Regions from separate parts of the Priestia sp. FSL W8-0001 genome, predicted to be linked through region 4. Evidence: riboswitches for the same ligand, from Rfam matches in the RefSeq annotation. Region 4 holds a riboswitch; each other region holds the start of a gene.

The links. A riboswitch is a leader RNA that binds a small molecule or an ion and turns the genes downstream of it on or off. The one in region 4 is predicted to bind S-adenosylmethionine.
Region 1: linked by a shared signal. The riboswitch ahead of MKZ18_RS19105 (YezD family protein) and the one ahead of mtnK (S-methyl-5-thioribose kinase) in region 4 are both predicted to bind S-adenosylmethionine.
Region 2: linked by a shared signal. The riboswitch ahead of MKZ18_RS07620 (trans-sulfuration enzyme family protein) and the one ahead of mtnK (S-methyl-5-thioribose kinase) in region 4 are both predicted to bind S-adenosylmethionine.
Region 3: linked by a shared signal. The riboswitch ahead of MKZ18_RS09435 (Na+/H+ antiporter NhaC family protein) and the one ahead of mtnK (S-methyl-5-thioribose kinase) in region 4 are both predicted to bind S-adenosylmethionine.

The regions. Positions count from the first base shown of each region.
Region 1 covers NZ_JBBPAL010000001.1:3,624,604-3,629,742, reverse strand. Annotated here, with positions in the region: gene MKZ18_RS19120 (IS1182 family transposase) at 1-1,023, opposite strand, end outside; gene MKZ18_RS19115 (alanine/glycine:cation symporter family protein) at 1,138-2,568, opposite strand; gene cdaS (sporulation-specific diadenylate cyclase CdaS) at 2,778-3,401, opposite strand; SAM riboswitch class I at 3,624-3,730, shown strand; gene MKZ18_RS19105 (YezD family protein) at 3,835-3,978, shown strand; gene MKZ18_RS19100 (phosphoadenylyl-sulfate reductase) at 4,074-4,784, shown strand; gene MKZ18_RS19095 (inorganic phosphate transporter) at 4,804-5,139, shown strand, end outside.
Region 2 covers NZ_JBBPAL010000001.1:1,443,517-1,448,655, reverse strand. Annotated here, with positions in the region: gene MKZ18_RS07635 (SIMPL domain-containing protein) at 1-502, shown strand, start outside; gene MKZ18_RS07630 (hypothetical protein) at 553-819, shown strand; gene MKZ18_RS07625 (trans-sulfuration enzyme family protein) at 871-2,049, opposite strand; gene MKZ18_RS07620 (trans-sulfuration enzyme family protein) at 2,033-3,178, opposite strand; SAM riboswitch class I at 3,252-3,376, opposite strand; gene MKZ18_RS07615 (CotH kinase family protein) at 3,471-4,547, opposite strand; gene MKZ18_RS21065 (CotG/ExsB N-terminal domain-containing protein) at 4,582-5,139, shown strand, end outside.
Region 3 covers NZ_JBBPAL010000001.1:1,786,808-1,791,946, reverse strand. Annotated here, with positions in the region: gene MKZ18_RS09440 (hypothetical protein) at 195-341, opposite strand; partial or broken gene MKZ18_RS09435 (Na+/H+ antiporter NhaC family protein) at 431-1,742, opposite strand; SAM riboswitch class I at 1,821-1,924, opposite strand; gene MKZ18_RS09430 (ABC transporter permease) at 2,038-2,799, opposite strand; gene MKZ18_RS09425 (ABC transporter ATP-binding protein) at 2,792-3,703, opposite strand; gene MKZ18_RS09420 (YtoQ family protein) at 3,850-4,290, shown strand; gene MKZ18_RS09415 (ABC-F family ATP-binding cassette domain-containing protein) at 4,570-5,139, shown strand, end outside.
Region 4 covers NZ_JBBPAL010000001.1:1,275,682-1,280,820, forward strand. Annotated here, with positions in the region: gene MKZ18_RS06760 (methylated-DNA--[protein]-cysteine S-methyltransferase) at 1-189, shown strand, start outside; gene MKZ18_RS06765 (hypothetical protein) at 195-386, opposite strand; gene mtnA (S-methyl-5-thioribose-1-phosphate isomerase) at 527-1,573, opposite strand; gene mtnK (S-methyl-5-thioribose kinase) at 1,586-2,758, opposite strand; SAM riboswitch class I at 2,855-3,022, opposite strand; gene MKZ18_RS06780 (carbon-nitrogen family hydrolase) at 3,115-3,897, opposite strand; gene MKZ18_RS06785 (pyridoxal phosphate-dependent aminotransferase) at 4,005-5,139, shown strand, end outside.

The DNA of each region.
Region 1 (5,139 bases), 2.3 Mb from region 4:
CCGATATCCTTCTTTATTCGTTGTCGAGTAGGCCAAGATCTCACCTGCCGGGCAAAGATAACAGTCAAAGTATTCGTCATACACATAGTCATGTTTTCGGAAAAAACCTTTTTTCGTACGTGGTCGTGTGTATGGCAAGGCAGGGGTCATCCCCTGTTCCAATAAGTAACGGGTAATCGCAGGAGTTTTGTACGCGGCATCTGCGGCGACCGCTTCAGGCTTTCCGACTCTCTCGATGACCTTTCCGACCAATGGCTCTAAAATCTGACTATCATGTGTGTTGCCAGGTGTGACCATGGTGCCAAGCACAAAACCGTTACGATCCGCGGCTGCGTGAAAAGAATAGGCGAACTGCTTCGTCCGTTCATCCTTCACATAGTAACCACTCTCTGGATCGGTGGTGCTTTCTTTGATTTCTTTCTTCTCTTCCTTCTCAAACTTGTCCGGAGGAAATGGTTTTTTTCCGTGATCTTCCCGGTCCTGGTTAATCTCTTCTTGAAGGCGTTCCTGATACGCGCGTGTCTCTTTGCGAACGACTTTCTTTTCAAATTTGCGTTTGTTCGCACTCGCTTTAACATGGGTCGAATCCACGAAAACGTGCTCGGCACTGATTAGCTTTTTCTCGGCAGCTTCCTTTAAGATGCGATAGAAAATCTGTTCAAACAGATCGGTATCTTTAAAACGGCGTTCATAGTTTTTTCCGAACGTAGAGAAATGAGGCACTTTATCGTGGAAACCATACCCAAGGAACCAGCGATAGGCCATATTGGTTTCCACTTGTTCAATCGTTTGGCGCATGGACCGGATTCCAAACGTGTATTGAAGGAAGGTCAATTTAATTAAGATGACAGGATCAATACTGGGACGACCGATTTCTGAATACATGTCCTTCACCAAGTCATAGATGAACGAAAAATCAAGTGCTGCCTCTATTTTACGAACCAAGTGGCTGGCCGGTACCAATTGATTTAACGTAATCATTTCTAATTGATCTCGTTGAATGGGATTATGTTTCGAAAGCATGTCAATCACCTCAAGTTATGTAGTACTTCCATTGTAAAATAAAAAAGACTGTAGGCAAACTGGATTTCTTCCAGTTTGTCTACAGTCTGAAGCAGCATAATAGCTGCTCCTTTATTATTTATCAATTTCTCGAGAGCGTTCCCAGAAATCTAAATTCTCTAAGCCTTTAACAGAATCTTTGTAGAAAACAGGATCTTTTCCTGCTTTACGCTGAGACAAGTAATCGTTTAAGACTGCAATTGCAACTTTTCCTAGTAAAACAATTGCAATTAGGTTTGTAATTGCCATTAGGGCCATAAATAAGTCTGCAAGTCCCCAAACAACGCCTAAGCTTGCAACTGAACCAAACAATACCATTAAGATAACCCCGAATCGATAAAGGTTTAACCAGATTTTGTTTGATGTTAAAAATTCAATGTTTGTTTCTCCATAATAATAGTTAGCTACTAATGAGCTAAATGCAAACATAAATAAAATGATAGCAATGAATTGAACAGCCCATCCACCGATATGTGTACTTAACGCAACTTGAGTCAATTGAATTCCTTCAAGTCCAGGCGTTGCATACGCACCAGATAATAACACGATAAATGCAGTACAACTACAGATGATTAGCGTATCGTTAAAGACAGCCAGAGCTTGAATGAAACCTTGCTTAGCTGGGTGACTGACAGATGCCGCTGCGGCTGCGTTAGGTGCACTACCCATACCAGCTTCGTTGGAGAATAATCCGCGTTTGATACCATTCATGATGGCAGCACCGATGGCACCGGCAAATGCTTCTTCAAATCCAAAAGCGCTTTTTATAATTAATGCGATCATATGTGGAATTTCTGTAATATTAATAGCTAAAACAACTAATGCTAGTCCAATATATACAACTGCCATTACTACTACAATTAACTCTGATGCTTTGGCTACTCGTTTAATACCACCAAAAATGAGAACACCTACAATGGCTGTAACAACAACACCAACAATTAAGCGATTAACGCCAAAAGCTTCTTCAAAAGCAAGTGAAATAGTATTAGCTTGTACAGAGTTAAATACTAATCCGAATGAGATTGTAATTAAGATGGAAAATAAAACACCCATCCAGCGTTTGTTTAAACCTTTTTCCATGTAGTAAGCAGGACCACCACGAAAACCGTCTTTGTCTTTTACTTTATATACTTGAGCAAGGGTGCTTTCAATAAAAGCTGATGCTGATCCAACTAAAGCAACAACCCACATCCAAAACACTGCTCCAGGGCCCCCAAGAGCAATTGCAGAAGCAACACCAGCAAGGTTCCCAGTACCTACACGAGCTGCTGTACTAATAGCAAAAGCTTGAAAGGAGGTAATTCCTTTTTTATCGCTTCCGTCTGTTTTAGCGCCTTCACCTAACAAGCGAACCATTTCTTTGAACTGACTAAACTGAACGAATTTTGTACGAATTGTAAAATATAATCCAACTAATAAAAGAAGCGCAATTAATATGTAGGTCCATAAAAAATTATTGGCTTCATCCACAAAGCTGCTGAATAGAGTCGATATGGTTTCCATCCTAAAAGTTCTCTCCCTTAATAATGATTAACCTTAGCTGTTCATAAAAAGAGTCATTTTAATGATGCTTTTTTAAAATGTGTAAGGTTTTCTGACATTAGTGATTATAGCGCGTTAGACGTATAAAAGGCAACCTGTAATAAGTTTTTTTTATCGTGTAATCTCTTTTTTTATAACTATAAGGTATGATGTCAGGCAGGTGTAGTCACTTACAGGATGTTTTTGCTGGAATGGATTGGATATAAGCTACCTTCTAAAGCAAAAGATATTCGACCGCTTTCTTCTGATACAACTAAAATAAGTGCGTCGCACTGTTCAGACATACCAAGAGCTGCACGGTGGCGTGTTCCAAGCTTCTTTTGCAGTACTTTTGTGGACAGTGGTAAAACATTAGCAGCCGAAATAATTTGATTGTTTCTAATCACAATGGCACCATCATGTAATGGATTTCCAGGATAAAAAACTGTTTCAACGAGCGTAGACGTAACGGGAGCGTGAATAGGAATTCCTTTTTGAATTAAGTGCTCCACTGAGTCATTTCTCTCAATAACCATTAAAGCTCCATGATGTTTCTCAGATAAACTATGTATCGCGAGTGAAAGAGCTGCGTATTCGTGGGTGTAAGGAGACAAGTAGTGTCTTAAATAATAGGATGCAGCTGTGGACTGTACGCTTTGAAATAATTTTCTTAAGTCTTCAAAATCACATAAAACACAGTGGTCACTGCTTTCTAGATGTTGCTGAATTTTGGTTGCTTCCGCTGCTATTTGACTTAAATGATTGTGTAAACTTTGTTTAATTACATCATCTAATTGAAAAGAGTGACTTTCCATCATTGAACATAGCTCCAATCTAAAATAATTATTATGTTTTAATGTGTACGAAAGACATAAATCTATACTATAACGGTGTGAATTAAGAGTGACGCCCAAAAAAATTGCTCATATAATGAAAAAATAATAGATATTTCTGTTAATTTAAAGTATAGTTTTCTTATCGGATAAATTATTTTTACTGTTGACAAATATTCTAAATATGCTAAAATTTTTAAAAAATACTTATCCAGAGTGGTGGAGGGAACTGGCCCTTTGAAACCCAGCAACCTGCATGTTGTGCAAGGTGCTAACTCCAACAAAATGATTTTCATTTTGAAAGATAAGGTGAATTTGTTGCCTAATCAGTCTTTCAGATGTGGAAGACTTTTTATTTTTCATGAAAAAACAGAAGCCTGTTGAATATATTGTTAACAAATAAGGAGGGACTGTGATGGCACAAAACTCTGACTTAAATTCTGTTTTTGCAAGCGTAGAAAAAATGTTAAGCGACATGAAGTTTGGCTCAATCACGCTTGTGGTTCAAGATGGGAAAGTAGTTCAACTCGAGAAAAATGAAAAAGTAAGAATTAAATAAATAGCTGACTAGACAAACTAGAGGCGGTTTTATCCTTCATTATGGGGGTAAAACCGTCTTTTTTGATTGGATAACAAAGTATTGGAGTGAAAATCATGAGTGTATATACGTATGAAAATTGGCCAAATCAATTTCCGACTTTTGATGAGCAAGATGAAACAAAGGGAGCTTTAAAGGCATTAGAGTGGGCATATAACCATTATGGTGATTCTCTTATTTACGCATCTAGCTTTGGAATTGAAGGAATTGTATTAATTGATTTAATTTCAAAAGTGAAAAAAGATGCTCACATTGTTTTTTTAGACACAGGTGTTCATTTTAAAGAGACGTACGAAGTCATTGAAGCAATTAAAGAGAGGTTTCCAGATTTACGTATCCAAATGAAAAAGCCTAACCTATCGCTAAAAGAGCAAGCTGAAAAGCATGGAGATGAACTTTGGAAAACTGAGCCTAACCTATGCTGTCAAATTCGCAAGATTATTCCTTTAAAAGAATCACTTGCTCCGTATGATGCTTGGATTTCAGGGTTAAGAAGAGAACAATCTGAATCAAGAAGTAAAACAGAGTTTTTTAATAAGGACGAGAAATTCAAAAAGATTAAAGTTTGCCCATTAATTCATTGGTCTTGGAAAGAAATTTGGCGATATGTATATAAGCATAACTTGCCGTATAACAAACTTCACGATCAAGGGTATCCAAGCATTGGATGTGAGCCCTGTACGCTACCTGCCTATAACATGGAAGATTTACGATCTGGAAGATGGGCAGGTACTAAGAAAGTGGAATGTGGCTTACATGAATCTTAAATGAAAGAGCTGAAAATTTATGCTTGTTTACATTGCTTTTGCAATCGCCCTCTTTTTTGCGATGAATATTGGCGCAAGTGGTGCAGCTGCTGCTATGGGAGTCTCTTACGGTTCAGGTGCCATTAAGCATCGCAAAGTGGCATTAGTTATATGTGCACTAGGTATTTTACTAGGTGCTGTTATCGGTGGAGGAGAAGTTGTTAAAACCATTGGTTCTGGTATTATCCCAGAAAGTATTCTAACGGTGGAGCTAGTTATCATTATTTTAGCTTCTGCCACTCTATCATTATTCTTTGCTAATTTAATTGGAATACCACTATCAACTAGTGAAGTGACAGTAGGATCAGTTGTAGGT
Region 2 (5,139 bases), 170 kb from region 4:
AAAAGAAAACACTACCGTTTCCAATACAATGATTGATGGCTTTCAAAATGCCGGAATTGAACAAAGTGATATTGAGACCGCATCGTTTACTATTAACCCAAAATATGACTACACTGATGGCAAAACGACATTAGTTGGATACGAAGTACAGCATTTATTTGAAGTTCATGTTGCAGATATTAAACAAGCTGGTGAAGTGTACGCTATCTCTGTTGCAAGCGGTGGAAACGTAGCAGAAGATATTCGTTTTTTTGTGAAAGATCCGACACCCTATGAAAAGCAAGCACTTTCTCAAGCCGTTCAGCACGCTGGAGAGAAAGCAACGGCTATTGCAGACACCCTAGGCGTTGCCTTAAACCCTATTCCGCTGGAAGTCACTGAACGGACTCAGCAGCCCCCTGGTGGCTATGTAGTGGCAGCTAAGACACTTGGGTCTGCTCCACCGATTCAAACGCAGTCTCTGACAGTTGTATCAGCTGTAGAAGTGACATACAGGTACTAGAGTATGTGTGCTAAACTAATACGTATATTAATAAAAGGAGTTTATGCATCGTGATATCAGATGAACAATTGTTTAGCGCCTATCAAAAACTTTGGGTAAATCGCTCTTTTTCCAACCAAGATAATCTTTCCGTTAAAGAAAAGTTATCCTATGCTATTCAAAAGGATTTACGTGATGAAATGACGCATCCTCGCGTTCGTAAATCTCCTGAGGTAAAATATGAACTGGCCGTTCAGCGGATTAACAATAGCAGTCTTGCTCATAGCGAACAGCTGGCTTTAATCGACCTGTACACAAAACTACTCAGAAATTGCTAAAAAAGAGGTTGTTTCTATTTAAATCTAGAAACAACCTCTTTTCTTCTATTATTATTTAGTTACGGCTTTTTCTTGAAAAGAAATTAGAGCATTATTAAAATCTTCTTTTAAATCCTCATACTCTTCCAGTCCAACTGATAAGCGTAACAGCGATTCTGTAATACCTTTTTCATCTCTCACTTCTTTTGGAATACTAGCGTGAGACATTGTTGCTGGGTGTGTTAAGATGGATTCAACTGCGCCTAAACTTACACCAATCGAAGATAAGCGCACGTTTTTTAATATATGCTGTGCGAGTTCATCATTGTTTAATTTAAACGAAATAATTGCTCCGTATCCGTTTGCCTGCTCAGTAATCAATTCATAATCAGGATGTGTCTTCAGCCCTGGGTAATAAACCGCTTCGACGTCACGTTGCTCTTCAAACCATTTCGCTAGCTCTAAAGCCGTTTGTTGTTGCTGATCTAACCTTACTTTTAATGTTTTAATGCCTCGTAGAAATAAGAAGCAATCCTGTGGCCCTAAAATAGCTCCAAATGCGTTTTGAACAAACTTTACTTCATCAGCAAGCTTTTCATCACTTACAACAACCAATCCACCAATTACATCGCTATGGCCACTAATATACTTTGTCGCACTATGAATGACGATATTTGCCCCTAAATTAATTGGTTGCTGCAAGTAAGGTGTCATAAACGTATTATCAACGATTGTTAACAGGTCATAGCGTTTAGCTAACGCTGCAACGCTTTTAATATCCGTTACCTGTAAGAATGGATTTGATGGGCTTTCAATGTAAATCGCTTTTGTTTGGCTCGAAATGACTTCCTCTACTTCCTCTACATTTGTCATGTTGACAAATGTAGTTTTAATACCAAACTTTGAAAATAATCTTGTTAATACGCGATATGTGCCACCATAGATATCGTTTGAAACGATAATTTCATCGCCTGCTTCAAATAAACAAAGAACAGATGATACAGCGGCCATTCCTGATGAAAAAGCAAACCCAGCAGCTCCATTTTCAAGCTGTGCAATCGTATTTTCTAAAGCTTCTCGTGTTGGATTACCTGAACGCGAATAGTCATAGCGCCCACCGTTTGTTTCGTCTTCTAGATTGAAAGTAGACACTTGATAAATGGGAACATTTACCGCTCCAAAATGTCCATCAATACCTGTTTTTGCATGAATTAAATTTGTACCAAATGAGTGTTTATTTGTTGTATGCATCAAATGCCTCCTTTAAGTCTTGAATTAAATCCTCTGCATGTTCAATCCCAACAGATAAGCGTAATAAGCAATTCGTTACGCCAACTCGATTTCGTATTTCTTCTGGAATATCTGCGTGAGTCTGACGAGCTGGGAACGTCATTAAGCTCTCCACACCACCTAGACTTTCAGCAAAGGTAATCACCTTTATATTCTCAAGTAAGACTGGCACAATTTGCGGGTCCGTTACAGCGAAGGAAATCATTCCGCCAAAGCCTCCTGCTTGTTGCTTCATTACGTGATAGCCTGGATGAGATTCAAGACCTGGATAGTACACTTTCTCAACCAGCTCATGTGAAGTCAGCCAATTCGCAATTTTCAGCGCATTTTCATTGTGTTTCTCCATGCGCAAAGCAAGCGTTTTAATACCTCGCAGCAACAACCAGCTATCTTGCGGACCTAAAATTGCACCTGCTGCATTTTGATAAAAGCGAATTTTTTCACCTAGCTCACGACATCGTGCAACGACTAACCCGGCTACTACGTCATTGTGACCACCAATGTATTTACTAGCGCTATGAATAACGATATCCGCTCCAAGAGAAAGAGGTCTTTGATAATAAGGTGACATAAACGTATTATCCACAATTGTTAACAAGTTACTTTCTTTAGCAAGTTCAATTATTCCTTTTAAATCGGTTACGTGCATCATTGGATTTGTCGGTGTTTCAATAAATAACGCTTTCGTATTCTGCTTTAATACTGCTTTAACTTGGTCTAAATGAGCTGTATTTACATACGTTACTTCTACACCTTGTTCTGCAAAAATATCATTTAAAACTCTGTATGTACCACCGTATAAATCTTCAGAGACGATTAAATGATCACCGTTTTTAAACAAAGCAAGTACAGCCATAACTCCTGCCATTCCCGAAGCAAATGCCGCTCCAACTTCGCCTTCTTCTAACGCAGTGATCGCATCTTCTAACGCTGTTCTTGTTGGATTAGCTGTTCTAGCATAGTCATATCCTGTGCTTTCTCCTAAACGGGGGTGTGCAAACGTAGATGCTTGGTAAATAGGTGTTGTAATGGAACCTGTAGCAGGGTCTCGATTGACGCCCGAACGAACAAGTAGTGTTTCAATATGCATAATGTCCTCTCCTCTTTGCAGTAAATAAAAAAAACTCTTCACAGATGGAAGAGCGTTCGCTTAATCACGACTTCTCTCATCTGTTAAAATACAATCGTATTTCACAGGAATTAGCACCGTTCAAACTCACTGACTAACATATGGTTTGATGGTTGCCGGGCTTCGCAGGGCCAGTCCCTCCGCCACTCTGGATAAGAGTTTTATTAAGTTAATTATTCATTGTGTATACTTTAATAAAAATAACAAAGAATGTCAATAGAATTTTCTAAACAATTTCAATTGTCTCATTTATTCAAAAAGACTTCATTGATTTTCTTATATAGGCTGCTCTGTCTTTAATAAAGTCACAAATAAACGCAGGTTCTTGATAAAAAGTAGCTAACTTGTGCTGTATATACGGATCTTTCTCTACATAAGGCAAAATCAGCTGGTGGAGTGCTTCAATCTTTGGTTTCATATAGTTAACAGTGAACTGATGATTTAGCGCAGAATTCATTTTTTCAATATATTGTTTCTTAAATTTTGATATGGCCAAAAGTCGTGCTGTTAACGTATTAAACCCTTCCATTCTCACATAGTTACTTTCCATTTCATCTCCGTTGACATCGCGCCCCCACGTAGCATCATAGTCCCAAGGAAGGAGTTCAAAGCACTTCGTATCACTGTTCCGGTACAAAGCATAGTTATGAACAAAACCATCAAAGTTTTGAAGACAAATTACTCCCACCAACCAGGCTAAATAGCGATCTACCTCCAAGTGCTCTTCAATGTTATCTTCAAACTCTTGATTCGTCCATGTATTCAAGTTATAAATAAAATATTCTAGCGCTTCTTCATCTTTTCCGTACGCTACTTTTGTTTCGTATCCTGATTGAAGCGATTCTTTTGGCTTCTCATCCAAATCACTCATTAACGAGAAGTTGGCATCTCCGTCTACAGCGTAAAAGATAGAGCCTTTTGGCAAGCTACGCTTTGTTAAGAAGTACTCGTTTACCGATTCTAACTGTAAATAAACACCTTCATTTTTCCCGTTAATGGTGAGATGAACAAACTGTGATTTCGGTGATAGTACACCAAGGTCTGAAAAGAAATCGAGCGATAGTTTATTGCGAACTAGCGATGGATCTTTATATTCTGCATTGAGATGAATTTCGTTGGTCTTCCCGAATTTATTTGGTGAATAAAACTCTATATAGTACGATTTCTTTCTCATTTCTCGGATGTGTGATCCCCTTAGAGTTAAGCCTATTTCATACCTCTTTTTGTGAACTTTCATCACTGCGGGTATGGAATCTTCAGACCAGATGTCGGCCTTTAGTTCTTTAAAGTCCCGAACATTAGCAAAAACAGAATAGGTGGCAATTCCCATCTCTTTCCCTCCTTTTGGATACATTTTAAATTATATGAGCTCCTCTCCCACCGAGATGCTAGAAACTCCTTGGTTATTTCTTAAAATTCCACGTTTATCTCATAGCAAGTACGGCGTATTAAGCGTATCTTATGGTGAAAGGCAAAAAAATGATTCTCATAAGGAGGTTTTTAGATTGTATATTCAATCTAAGCGTATTCGTAAAGCTGCTGAATCTTTACAAAAATCAGAGCTAGGCAGATTTATGTATCAAGAACCAAAAGGTCATAGCTCAAAAAGTTCATCTAAAAAAACAGCTCTTTCTCACAAAAAGACGGAGAAAAAGACAGAAAAGAAAACAGAGAAAAGAACGGAAAACAAGTACTGTACGAAAAGCTCACGTTCTCACAAAAAGCATCGTTCTCACAAAAAAGTAACGTGCTTCTGTAAAGAAAAGCATTCTCATAAAAAGCACCGTTCTTGCAAAAAACACTCTCACTCCACAAAGCACTCTCATAAAAAGCACCGCTCTTGCAAAAAACATTCTCACTCTACAAAGCATTCTCATAAAAAGCACCGTTCTTGCAAAAAACATTCTCACTCTACAAAGCAC
Region 3 (5,139 bases), 510 kb from region 4:
ATGTACAACCTCTTCAGTGATTGATCGACCTTTTGTCTGATCTATATCTAACCATTGCCACTCTTCATGTAGGCGAATCCTTCCGTCTGGCAAAACCTCCGGTGTAGAAAAGCATGTGCCTCCGCGAATTTCATAAGCTATGTTAACATGCTGATAGCGGAATGTAAGACAGCTCTTTTCGTCTATAGTCCCAACTAACGTCCCGATAAAACGTCTCCACCTTCATACGTTGCGTGAATAATTCTGCCTTCTTGCTCATAGCGAAAGGTCGTATGAGAAGATACTTCACCGTTATCCGTATTCTGTACAGAGCGAAACACTCGATTCCTAAAACAAATCATCCTTTCACCTCTTTTTCAATATTCTAACATTTTAACTCTAAAAAAAGATGACATCAACCCTTCTTTCCGGTTGATGTCATCTGATGAAATTAAGCTATTTGTTTTTTAGCAGGTTGTTTATGAGTAAGCTTTGGATAATTAAAGACAATCGCTAAAATTCCAAATATCGCTGTTAAGATTGGATAAAATGCGAATGGCATTAGTTCAACTGAGGATACTTTTGCAAATTCTGATGCAATTAGCATTTGCGCTCCATATGGAACAAGTCCCTGCACGCTACATGAAAATAAGTCAAGTATACTTGCTGACTTACGGTTATCGATTTCGTATTCATCTGCAATCTCTTTTGCTAAAGACCCGACCGTAATAATTGAAATTGTGTTATTAGCTGTCGAAAGATTTGTCGCGCTTACTAATCCAGCAATACTAAACTCTGCGCCTTTTCTTGTTTTAATATTACGTGTTAATAGCCCAAGCAAGAAATGGATCCCTCCATTATACTTAATAAGTTCAACGACTCCACCAATTAAGATGCTGAGAATAATGAGTTCAGCCATACCGCCAATTCCTGTTGTAATAGCTTTTGCAAAGGTTGCTAGCGTATAGCTTCCGTCTGCCAATCCAATAATTCCAGCTACAACAATACCCCCCTGTTAAAATTGCTAACACATTTAATCCAAGCAATGCTGCAACCAGCACTCCTATATAAGGAAGCATTTTTACAAAGCTAAAACTTTCAACATCTACATTAGAATTATTTCCAAGCGTCATTACTAATAAAAGAACCATTGTAATAATTGCTGCTGGTAATACAATTAGAAAATTCACTTTAAATTTATCGTTCATTTTTGTTTTTTGCGTACGAACCGCAGCAATTGTTGTATCAGAAATAATGGATAAATTATCTCCAAACATTGCACCGCCGATAACGGCTGCTACGGCTAGTGCTGCAGAAATATCCGTTTCAGCACTTACTCCAACTGCAATTGGTGCTAGAGCCGCAATGGTACCAGTAGAAGTACCCATCGCAAGTGAGATAAAAGCACCGATAAAGAATAATCCAACAACAAGCAAGCTTTGTGGCAAAACAGATAAAGCAAGGTTAACCGTTGAATCAACCGCTCCCATGCCGCTTGCTACTTCTGAAAAAGCGCCCGCCAGAATAAAGATAAAGACCATAATCATCAAGTCCGGATGACCTGCGCCTTTAGCAAAACGCTCAACCTTCGCATTTAGCGTTTCTTTCCGGTTCATCGCTAAGGCAACGATAGCCGCTACGATAATTGCTACAAGTACAGGAAGCTTATAAAAATCACCTGTAATAATCCCCGAGCCTACAAACAAAGCTAGAAATACTCCTAGCGGCAGCAGTGCCCAACCGTTTTCTTTTTGTTTTCCCATGTTTACACCTCTTTGCATAAATAAAAGACCTCTTCATCAAGAAGAGGCCCTCTTATAATTCTTTATAAGAATACGCTCTTCTCATCTTTCAAACAAAATTGTTTGCTGGATTTGGCACCGCACTCTGTGAGTCAGTTGCCGAGACATCATCGGGCCAGTCCCTCCGTCTCTCTTGATAAGAAGTATAATATTTTTTAAATTTATTATTCAAAATTAACTCTTAACTACTTTAATATCTTTTACTTTCCTTGTCAAACACTATTGTAGAAAAACAAAAAGAAAGAAAATTCAAATATCAATTCGCTACGTCTCGCTTTAAGAAAAACAGCCAAGCCGTTCCAACAAAGAAGATTAGATGAGCTATAATAATAAATAGAGAAAACGGTAGGGTCATCCCAGGGAAATACGTTTGATTTCCATCCATATATTGACTAAGGTTGGTGTTAGCAAACAGTAAAATAATTCCCCACTGTACTTGAAACTCAGATAAAATTCCAGCAAGCATTTTTGCTCCTACTCCAACAACAATGCCAAGACCAACTGCTAATGCACTATTTCTGAATACCGACGATAGCATAAACGCAAAAGCAACCATCATAAAGGTTTCAAGATATGAAACACCATATGCAATCCAGATACCTTGTCCTTCTTGACCATTAAAAGCTCCTCCTGAAAAGAAAATAATACCCCAAATGATTGAAAATAAAAAGAAGGCAGCCAAATAGTACAAGCTAATAAAAATGCTAGTCAGGTATTTGGATAAAAGAATAGTTGAGCGACTCTTAGGACGAATTAATAGAAGTTTAATCGTTCCTTTTTCAAATTCAGATGCAACAATCGATCCAGCAGCGGCTACAGCAAAAAATTGGACAATAATTAAAAAGTTTGAAGTGAAAGCAACAAAGCCTGGCAACGTTTCTGCAATTCCAGCATTCGTTGTAATAGTTCTCATTATAAGAGCCATTCCAAGCGTTAAGACAGCAATTGCCAGAAATACGACTTTTGTGCTTTTTTTCATAAACCACTTCATATGTTCATTTTGTATTAAATTAAGCATTGAAATCTCCTCCCGTAACAGACATAAACGATTGTTCTAGCGATTCATAAATTGGAGTAATTTGGTATACTTCAATGCCTTCTTCCACTAGAAGTTTATTAATAGCAGCAGCCTCTTTCGGTTGAGCTTGTACAGAAAGCTGCTTTTCTTTTATTGCACAAGTGTAGCCTTGATTTGATAGCAGATTTTCCGCTTTTTCTACAGCATCAACTGCAAATACAATCGTTAGGTTCTCTTCTATATTACGCTTAGCTAATTCTTGAACAGATAGCAGTCTGCCGTCTTGAATAATCCCTACGCGATCACACAAGGCTTCCACTTCTTTCAACAAATGGCTAGCAATAAGAATTGAAATTCCTTCTTCTTTGCACAACCGCTTTAAATATGTTTTAAATTCAATCATTCCTGCTGGATCCAAGCCGTTAGTAGGCTCATCTAGTAGCAGTAGTGACGGTTTATGTAGAATAGCTTGTGCAACTCCGAGGCGCTGACGCATTCCGAGTGAATAAGTCTTTACCGGTTGGTGAATGCTTTTTTCTAACCTTGTTAGCTCGACCACTTCATCGATTCGATTTGCAGACACACCGTGCATTCGTGCAAAATGCTTTAAATTTTGATAACCTGTCAAATATCCATAAAACTCCGGGTTTTCAATGATTGCACCAATTGATTTGACAGCTTCATTAAATTGTTTGCGCTGGTCATGATTGTTAATGGTAACGTCTCCTGTTGAACTTACTAAACCTACAACTGCTCGAATAAGCGTAGTTTTACCCGAACCGTTTGGACCTAGTAACCCAAAGATTTCTCCTTTTCGCACAGACAATGATACGTTATCCAAAATAATTTTATTGCCAATCTTTTTCGTGACGTTATGAACCTGTAGTACCTCTCTCTCTGACATAATGTTCATCCTCTCTTCTATGTAATCCGTCTTTTATTTTTCCTTGTTTTGAGGTATTTGTCTAGATTAAAACAAACCATTCGTTTATTTTTCATTTTTTTGGTAAGCTATACGTATATATATTTTTTTATAAAGGGGATGCCGTTATGGAATTAGTCGTTTATTTAGCAGGACAAATTCATGATAATTGGAGAGACGATATCAAAAAGCAAGCGGAGGACTTAAAGCTTCCAATTACGTTTGTAGGACCGATGACGGACCATGATCGCTCGGATAATATCGGCGAAGTCATTTTAGGTAAACAAGACTCAGCTATTTTAAAAGATGAAGCCGCTTCAGCTTTTAACAACTTGCGCACAGAAGTACTGCTTAAGAAATCCGACGTAGTCATTGCGCTTTTCGGTGAAAAATACAAACAGTGGAATAGCGCAATGGACGCGGCTACAGCCGTTGCATTTAACAAGCCCCTTATCCTTGTACGTCCAGAAAAACTGCACCATCCTTTAAAAGAGCTTTCAAACAAAGCACAAGTTGTCGTTGAAACACCAGACCAAGCAATTCGTGCACTGGCTTATATCTTTGAATAAGGCTGATTCATAAGTATTTTAGTTAATGAGATATCCGAACGATCGCTAACCTGCAATCGTTCGGATATTTTTTGTTCGTTCCCAAAACAAGTTAAAAAACTTGTGGAATGGAGCGTAAGACATTCGGCTCCTGCCAGAAATAGAGTAAAAGCTGAGCCTCCTTGACGTTATTCCTTGGTTCATGTACACTTTATGTTCAATTTATTGCTATTGATATCGCTCTTGTAAAGAAAGAATGATATAATTTGATAGATATTGAATTTGGAGGATTGCTCATACATGATTACAGTTAGTAATGTAAGCCTACGTTTTGCAGACCGTAAGTTATTTGAAGATGTAAACATTAAGTTTACGCCTGGTAACTGCTACGGATTGATTGGAGCGAACGGTGCTGGAAAGTCAACATTTTTGAAAATCTTATCTGGTGAACTTGAGTCACAAACTGGTGATGTACATATGGGACCTGGCGAACGCCTAGCGTTCTTAAAACAAAACCATTTCGAATACGAAGAATATGAAGTATTAAAAACCGTTATTATGGGTCACGCTCGCTTATATGAAGTGATGCAAGAGAAGGATGCTATTTATATGAAAGCTGACTTCACTGATGAAGATGGAATGAAAGCAGCTGAGCTTGAAGGTGAATTTGCTGAACTTAACGGTTGGGAAGCTGAATCTGAAGCAGCGATTCTTTTAAAAGGTTTAGGCGTTTCTGAAGATCTTCACGATAAAAAAATGGCTGAGCTGACAGGTAGTGAAAAAGTAAAAGTATTACTTGCTCAAGCTTTATTTGGCAAACCTGACGTTTTACTACTAGATGAGCCGACCAATAACTTAGATATTCAGGCA
Region 4 (5,139 bases):
CCAAAAGCTGTTCGTGCCGTAGGACAAGCAAATCGTAGAAACCGTCTACCTATCTTTTTACCTTGTCATCGTGTTGTTGGCGCATCAAAAGATTTAACTGGCTATGCAGGAGCACAGGTTCATTTAAAAGAGAAGCTTTTAACGTTAGAAGGAATACAAGTAGCAAACGGAAAGGTTGTATTAGCGTAGCGCTGCTAGGCTTCATCATCGTTCTCTAGCTTCCATCCTTCCCCTTGTACAAATACACCATCTACAGACGTGAACGTTTCGTCTGAATGATCTTGCTGAATGGTTTGATTTGTAACATCTAAAAGCTGAAATTGCTCCTTTCGTGCCCGCTGCTTTCGCTTTTTACAGGTTGAGTCGGGATGTTCTTGTTTGGTCATAGCTACCCCTCCTATACAGATTTCGCTTAACATGATAAAACTAACTATAATATATGTAGGTAGATGATAAATTACTGTTACATTTATGTTACAAAGCAAAAAAGAGAGAATCACATTGTAACCTGAGATTCTCTCTTTTTTTAGTTTAGTACGAGTTTAATTGTATCGACAGAAGGTGAGTGAATAATGCCATGCTCTGTGATGATGGCTGTAATGAATTCACTTGGCGTAACGTCAAATGCCGGGTTATAAACAGAAATATTGTCTGGAGCAACTTGTACATCACCGATATGCGTAATTTCCTTTGCAGAGCGCTCTTCAATTGGAATTTCTGCTCCTGATGCGATCGACAAATCAAACGTTGATTTTGGAGCTGCTACATAAAACGGAATATTAAATGCTTTTGCTAAAAGTGCAAGCCCATATGTTCCAATTTTATTAGCAGTGTCACCGTTAGCTGCAATACGGTCAGCTCCGACAATAATGGCATTAATCCCTTTTGTTTTAATGGTATGTGCAGCCATACTATCTGTGATAAGTGTCACATCTACGCCTGATTTTTGAAGCTCCCATGCCGTTAAGCGTGACCCTTGGAGAACGGGGCGTGTTTCGCACGCAAATACTTTCAGCGGAATATCACGCTCTTTTGAAATATGAAAAGGCGCTAAAGCAGTTCCATAATATGCTGTGGCAATCGAGCCAGCATTACAAATTGTCATAACACGATCGTGTTTATTAAACAGCGATAATGCATAATCACCTATGCGGTAGCAGGTGGCTTCATCTTCCGCTTGAATTTGAATCGCTTCATGAATAACAAGTGTTTTAGCCTCATTTATGGAAATGGCGTTATTGATGCTGTTTACTACGCGTTCTAACGCCCAAAATAAGTTGACGGCTGTTGGGCGAGAACTCGCCAAAAATTCTTTGTCGGCCTGCAGCTTTTTTTTGAATTCTTCAATCGTCTGTACATCGTAGTTTTGAAGCGAAAGCGCTAAGCCAAACGCTGCGGTAATGCCGATTGCAGGTGCCCCTCGTACTTTTAGCGTAACGATAGCGTCCCATACGTCTTGTAAAGTATGTAGCTTAATATATTCAACTGTGTTTGGTAATAGCTGCTGGTCAAGCAGTGAAATAAACGTTTCCTTCCATTCAACTGAACGAGGGAGTGTAAGAGTGTGTGTCATGTTGGGCTCCTTTCATTCTTCAATCAAGTTCTTAAAATCATGTGCACTAATTTCTGTTTGATGAGTTAGTAAATAACGTCCTAAACGAAGAGCTGCTTTTTGAGCGTTTAAGCGCTCTTCATCAGGCAATGAATCAATATCTACTACGTGCGCCAATCCAATTGTACGTCGAATTAACTCGCACCCCGCGTAGCCAACAGCATCGGTCCACGTTTGTTGTAAGATATAGTCGGAATAGTTTGGATTTTTAACGAACGGTTCCACTTTAGACTCAACCCAAAGTTTGTTCCATGTTGTTTGGAAAACATCCCACGTTTTGGTGATATGATCCAAAAGTACACTGCGTTTTTGAGCAGGACGAGACAAGGTGTTAAGCAGAAGATTGGCAACAAACTGTCCTAAGTCAAAGCCAAAGGGCCCATAAAACGCAAACTCAGGATCAATAACTTTTGTTTCGCGCTCACTAGCAAAAATACTACCCGTATGCAGGTCACCGTGTACAAGCGTTTGGCTACTTGTTAAAAACTTTTGTTTAAGCTTAGCTACTTCAAGCTTAGCTTCTTCATCTGTCCATAAGTTTTCTACATCGCTTCGAAGCGTTTCTTCAAATTCATTTGTATTGTAATCAAAAAACGGATCTGTAAACACTAAGTCTTCTGTAATATTGCATAAATCAGGGTTAATATATTGAGCAACCAGCTCTTTTTTCTCCTGTGGCTTAATCGCAAAGTCAGACGTCTCAAATGCAATATGAGCTAAAAATCTACCGATATGTTCTGAAAGAAGTGGGTATGTTTCTCCTTGGATTAATCCTGTACGAGAAATTGTTAGGTGAGACAGGTCTTCCATGACCGTAACAGCTAAGTTTTCATCATGATAATAAACGTCTGGAACGAGTTCGGGTGTTAAGCTGCCAAACTGTTTGAGCGCATTGCTTTCAATCGTTGCGCGCTTGAGTGATAAAGGCCAGCTTTCTCCTACAACTTTCGCATAAGGAAGAGCCTGCTTTACAATAATGGACTTGTTGGTTTGGTCGTTCACAATATGAAAAACAAGGTTTAAATTGCCATCACCAATTTCACGAGCTGTAAGAGCTTCACTTTCCGAAAATAACTTCAGCTGTTTCACAAGTCTAATCGCTGTAATTTCATTTAGTGGCTCATATGTATAAGTTGTTGTTGTCATCGTTATCTACCTCCATAAAAATAAGTATACCGGAGGCTTTTAAATCATATAAAAGCCTCTTTCGGTGAGTGAAAGAGGCTTGATTGTCATTCAAACCTCTTATCTGCCAGAAAGATTTCTCTTTCTGTTGGAATTAGCACCGTGCCTTCATAAAACAACGAATTGTTTTATAGCGCTAAAAAGCTGCGCTCCATTTCACAATGGTATTACGGTCGGTTGCTGGGCGTCATAGGGCCAAATCCCTCAGCCAACTCTTGATAAGAGTAAAGATATTATTTAATTTTGATTTGTTTGACTTATTAGTAACTTCTGGAGAACATCGTATCATGTGAATTTTTGGATGTCAACAGCGAAATTTAATAAAATTCTGTGCGACGATCTGTAAAGACCGGAATTTGTTCTCGGATTGCCTTTACGGTTGATAAATCAACGTCTGCTGTTAGTATTTCTTCATTTTCACCTGCTTCTGCAATAATTTCTCCCCAAGGGTCAATGATTAACGAATGACCAGCAAATGTGTTAGCTGGATCGTCTCCAGAGCGGTTGCAGGCAACCACGTAGCATTGGTTTTCAATGGCTCTGCTTACCAGAAGTGCTTTCCAGTGAGCAAGTCTTGGCTTGGGCCACTGAGCAACCACAAAAAGGAGTTCTGCACCTGCGCTTGTATGAACGCGAATCCATTCTGGAAAGCGAATATCATAGCAAATAACGCCTGCGCATAATGAGTTTTCAAGCGTAAAGATGTTTTTGGTTTCACCTGGTTGTAGAAATAAGTGCTCATTCATCAGCTTAAATAAGTGTAGCTTGTTATATTGCGAGACCTCCTGGCCTTCACGATTAAAGACATACATTGTATTCGTAACGCCGCTTTTTGTTTTCTTAGCAACTGATCCAGCGATGATGTTCACGCTGTGTGTTTTGGCGAAAGCAGAGAAAAAGCTAGTCGCTTGCTTACCTTCTGAGTCCGCGATAGCGTCGAGGTTCTGTAAATCATAAGCCGTATCAAAAAGTTCTGGCAGTATAAGAATATCTGGAGATTCAAGCAGTGCTTCCTTCATTTTTTTTTCAGCATGCTCGTAATTTTTTTTAGGGTTTCCAAATGCAAGATCAAGTTGTAAACACGCTACTTTTAAGCTCATTAAACTTCACCATCCTGATTTATTTTATAAAAATGACTTTACAAGTTGACTATTACAATATATTATTTGTGACTAGAATTTCAAGAATTTTTTGAGAAGGTGTTCACATGAAGCAGTTTGAACAATCAGAACTATTGAAGAGTTTACCGAAACAATTTTTTGCATCCCTTGTTAGCAAAGTTGCAAAAGTAATAAAAGAAGGGCATGATGTGATTAATTTAGGGCAAGGAAACCCAGATCAGCCAACGCCCCCTCATATTGTCAAGGCACTTCAAGACGCGAGTGAAAATCCAAACTACCACAAGTACTCACCGTTTCGCGGACAAGCTTTTTTGAAAAAAGCGGCAGCAGCGTTTTACGAAAGAGAATACGGTGTCCTGCTAAATCCCGAAAAAGAAGTCGCTATTTTGTTTGGAGGCAAAGCTGGGTTAGTAGAAATTCCTCAGTGTTTACTTAACCCTGGAGATACAGTTTTAGTGCCCGACCCAGGTTACCCAGACTATTGGTCAGGCGTGGAGCTAGCACGAGCGAAAATGGAAGCTATGCCCTTGAAAAAAGAGAATGATTTTTTACCAGTTTACGAGGAAATAAGCGAAGAAGTGAAGCAAAAAGCTAAGCTCATGTTTTTAAACTACCCAAATAATCCGACCGGTGCAGTAGCTACGGCATCATTTTTCGAAAAAACGGTTGAATTTGCTCGCCAGTACGATACGTGCATTGTACATGACTTTGCGTACGGCGCAATTGGGTTTGACGGTCAAAAGCCCATTAGTTTTCTGCAAACTCCAGGTGCCAAAGAAGTGGGCATTGAAATTTATACGCTATCCAAAACGTATAATATGGCGGGGTGGCGCATCGGTTTTGCTGTTGGAAACGAAAGCGTTATTGAAGCGATTAATCTTTTACAAGATCACTTATTTGTAAGTGTATTTAGCGGAATACAGCAAGCAGCCGCGGTTGCTTTACTAGAGTCACAGAACTGCGTAGATGAACTAGTCGAACGCTATGAATCTCGTCGCCAGGTTCTCATTCATGGACTGCGTGAAATCGGATGGGACGTTGAAGCCCCACCAGGGTCGTTTTTTGCGTGGTTGCCGGTTCCAAAAAGCTATACATCAGAAGAATTCTCTGATTTGTTACTTGAAAAAGCACACGTCGTTGTTGCTCCTGGAATTGGGTTTGGTGAATACGGAGAAGGCTATGTGCGCGTAGGTTTATTAACCGATGAAGATCGACTGAAAG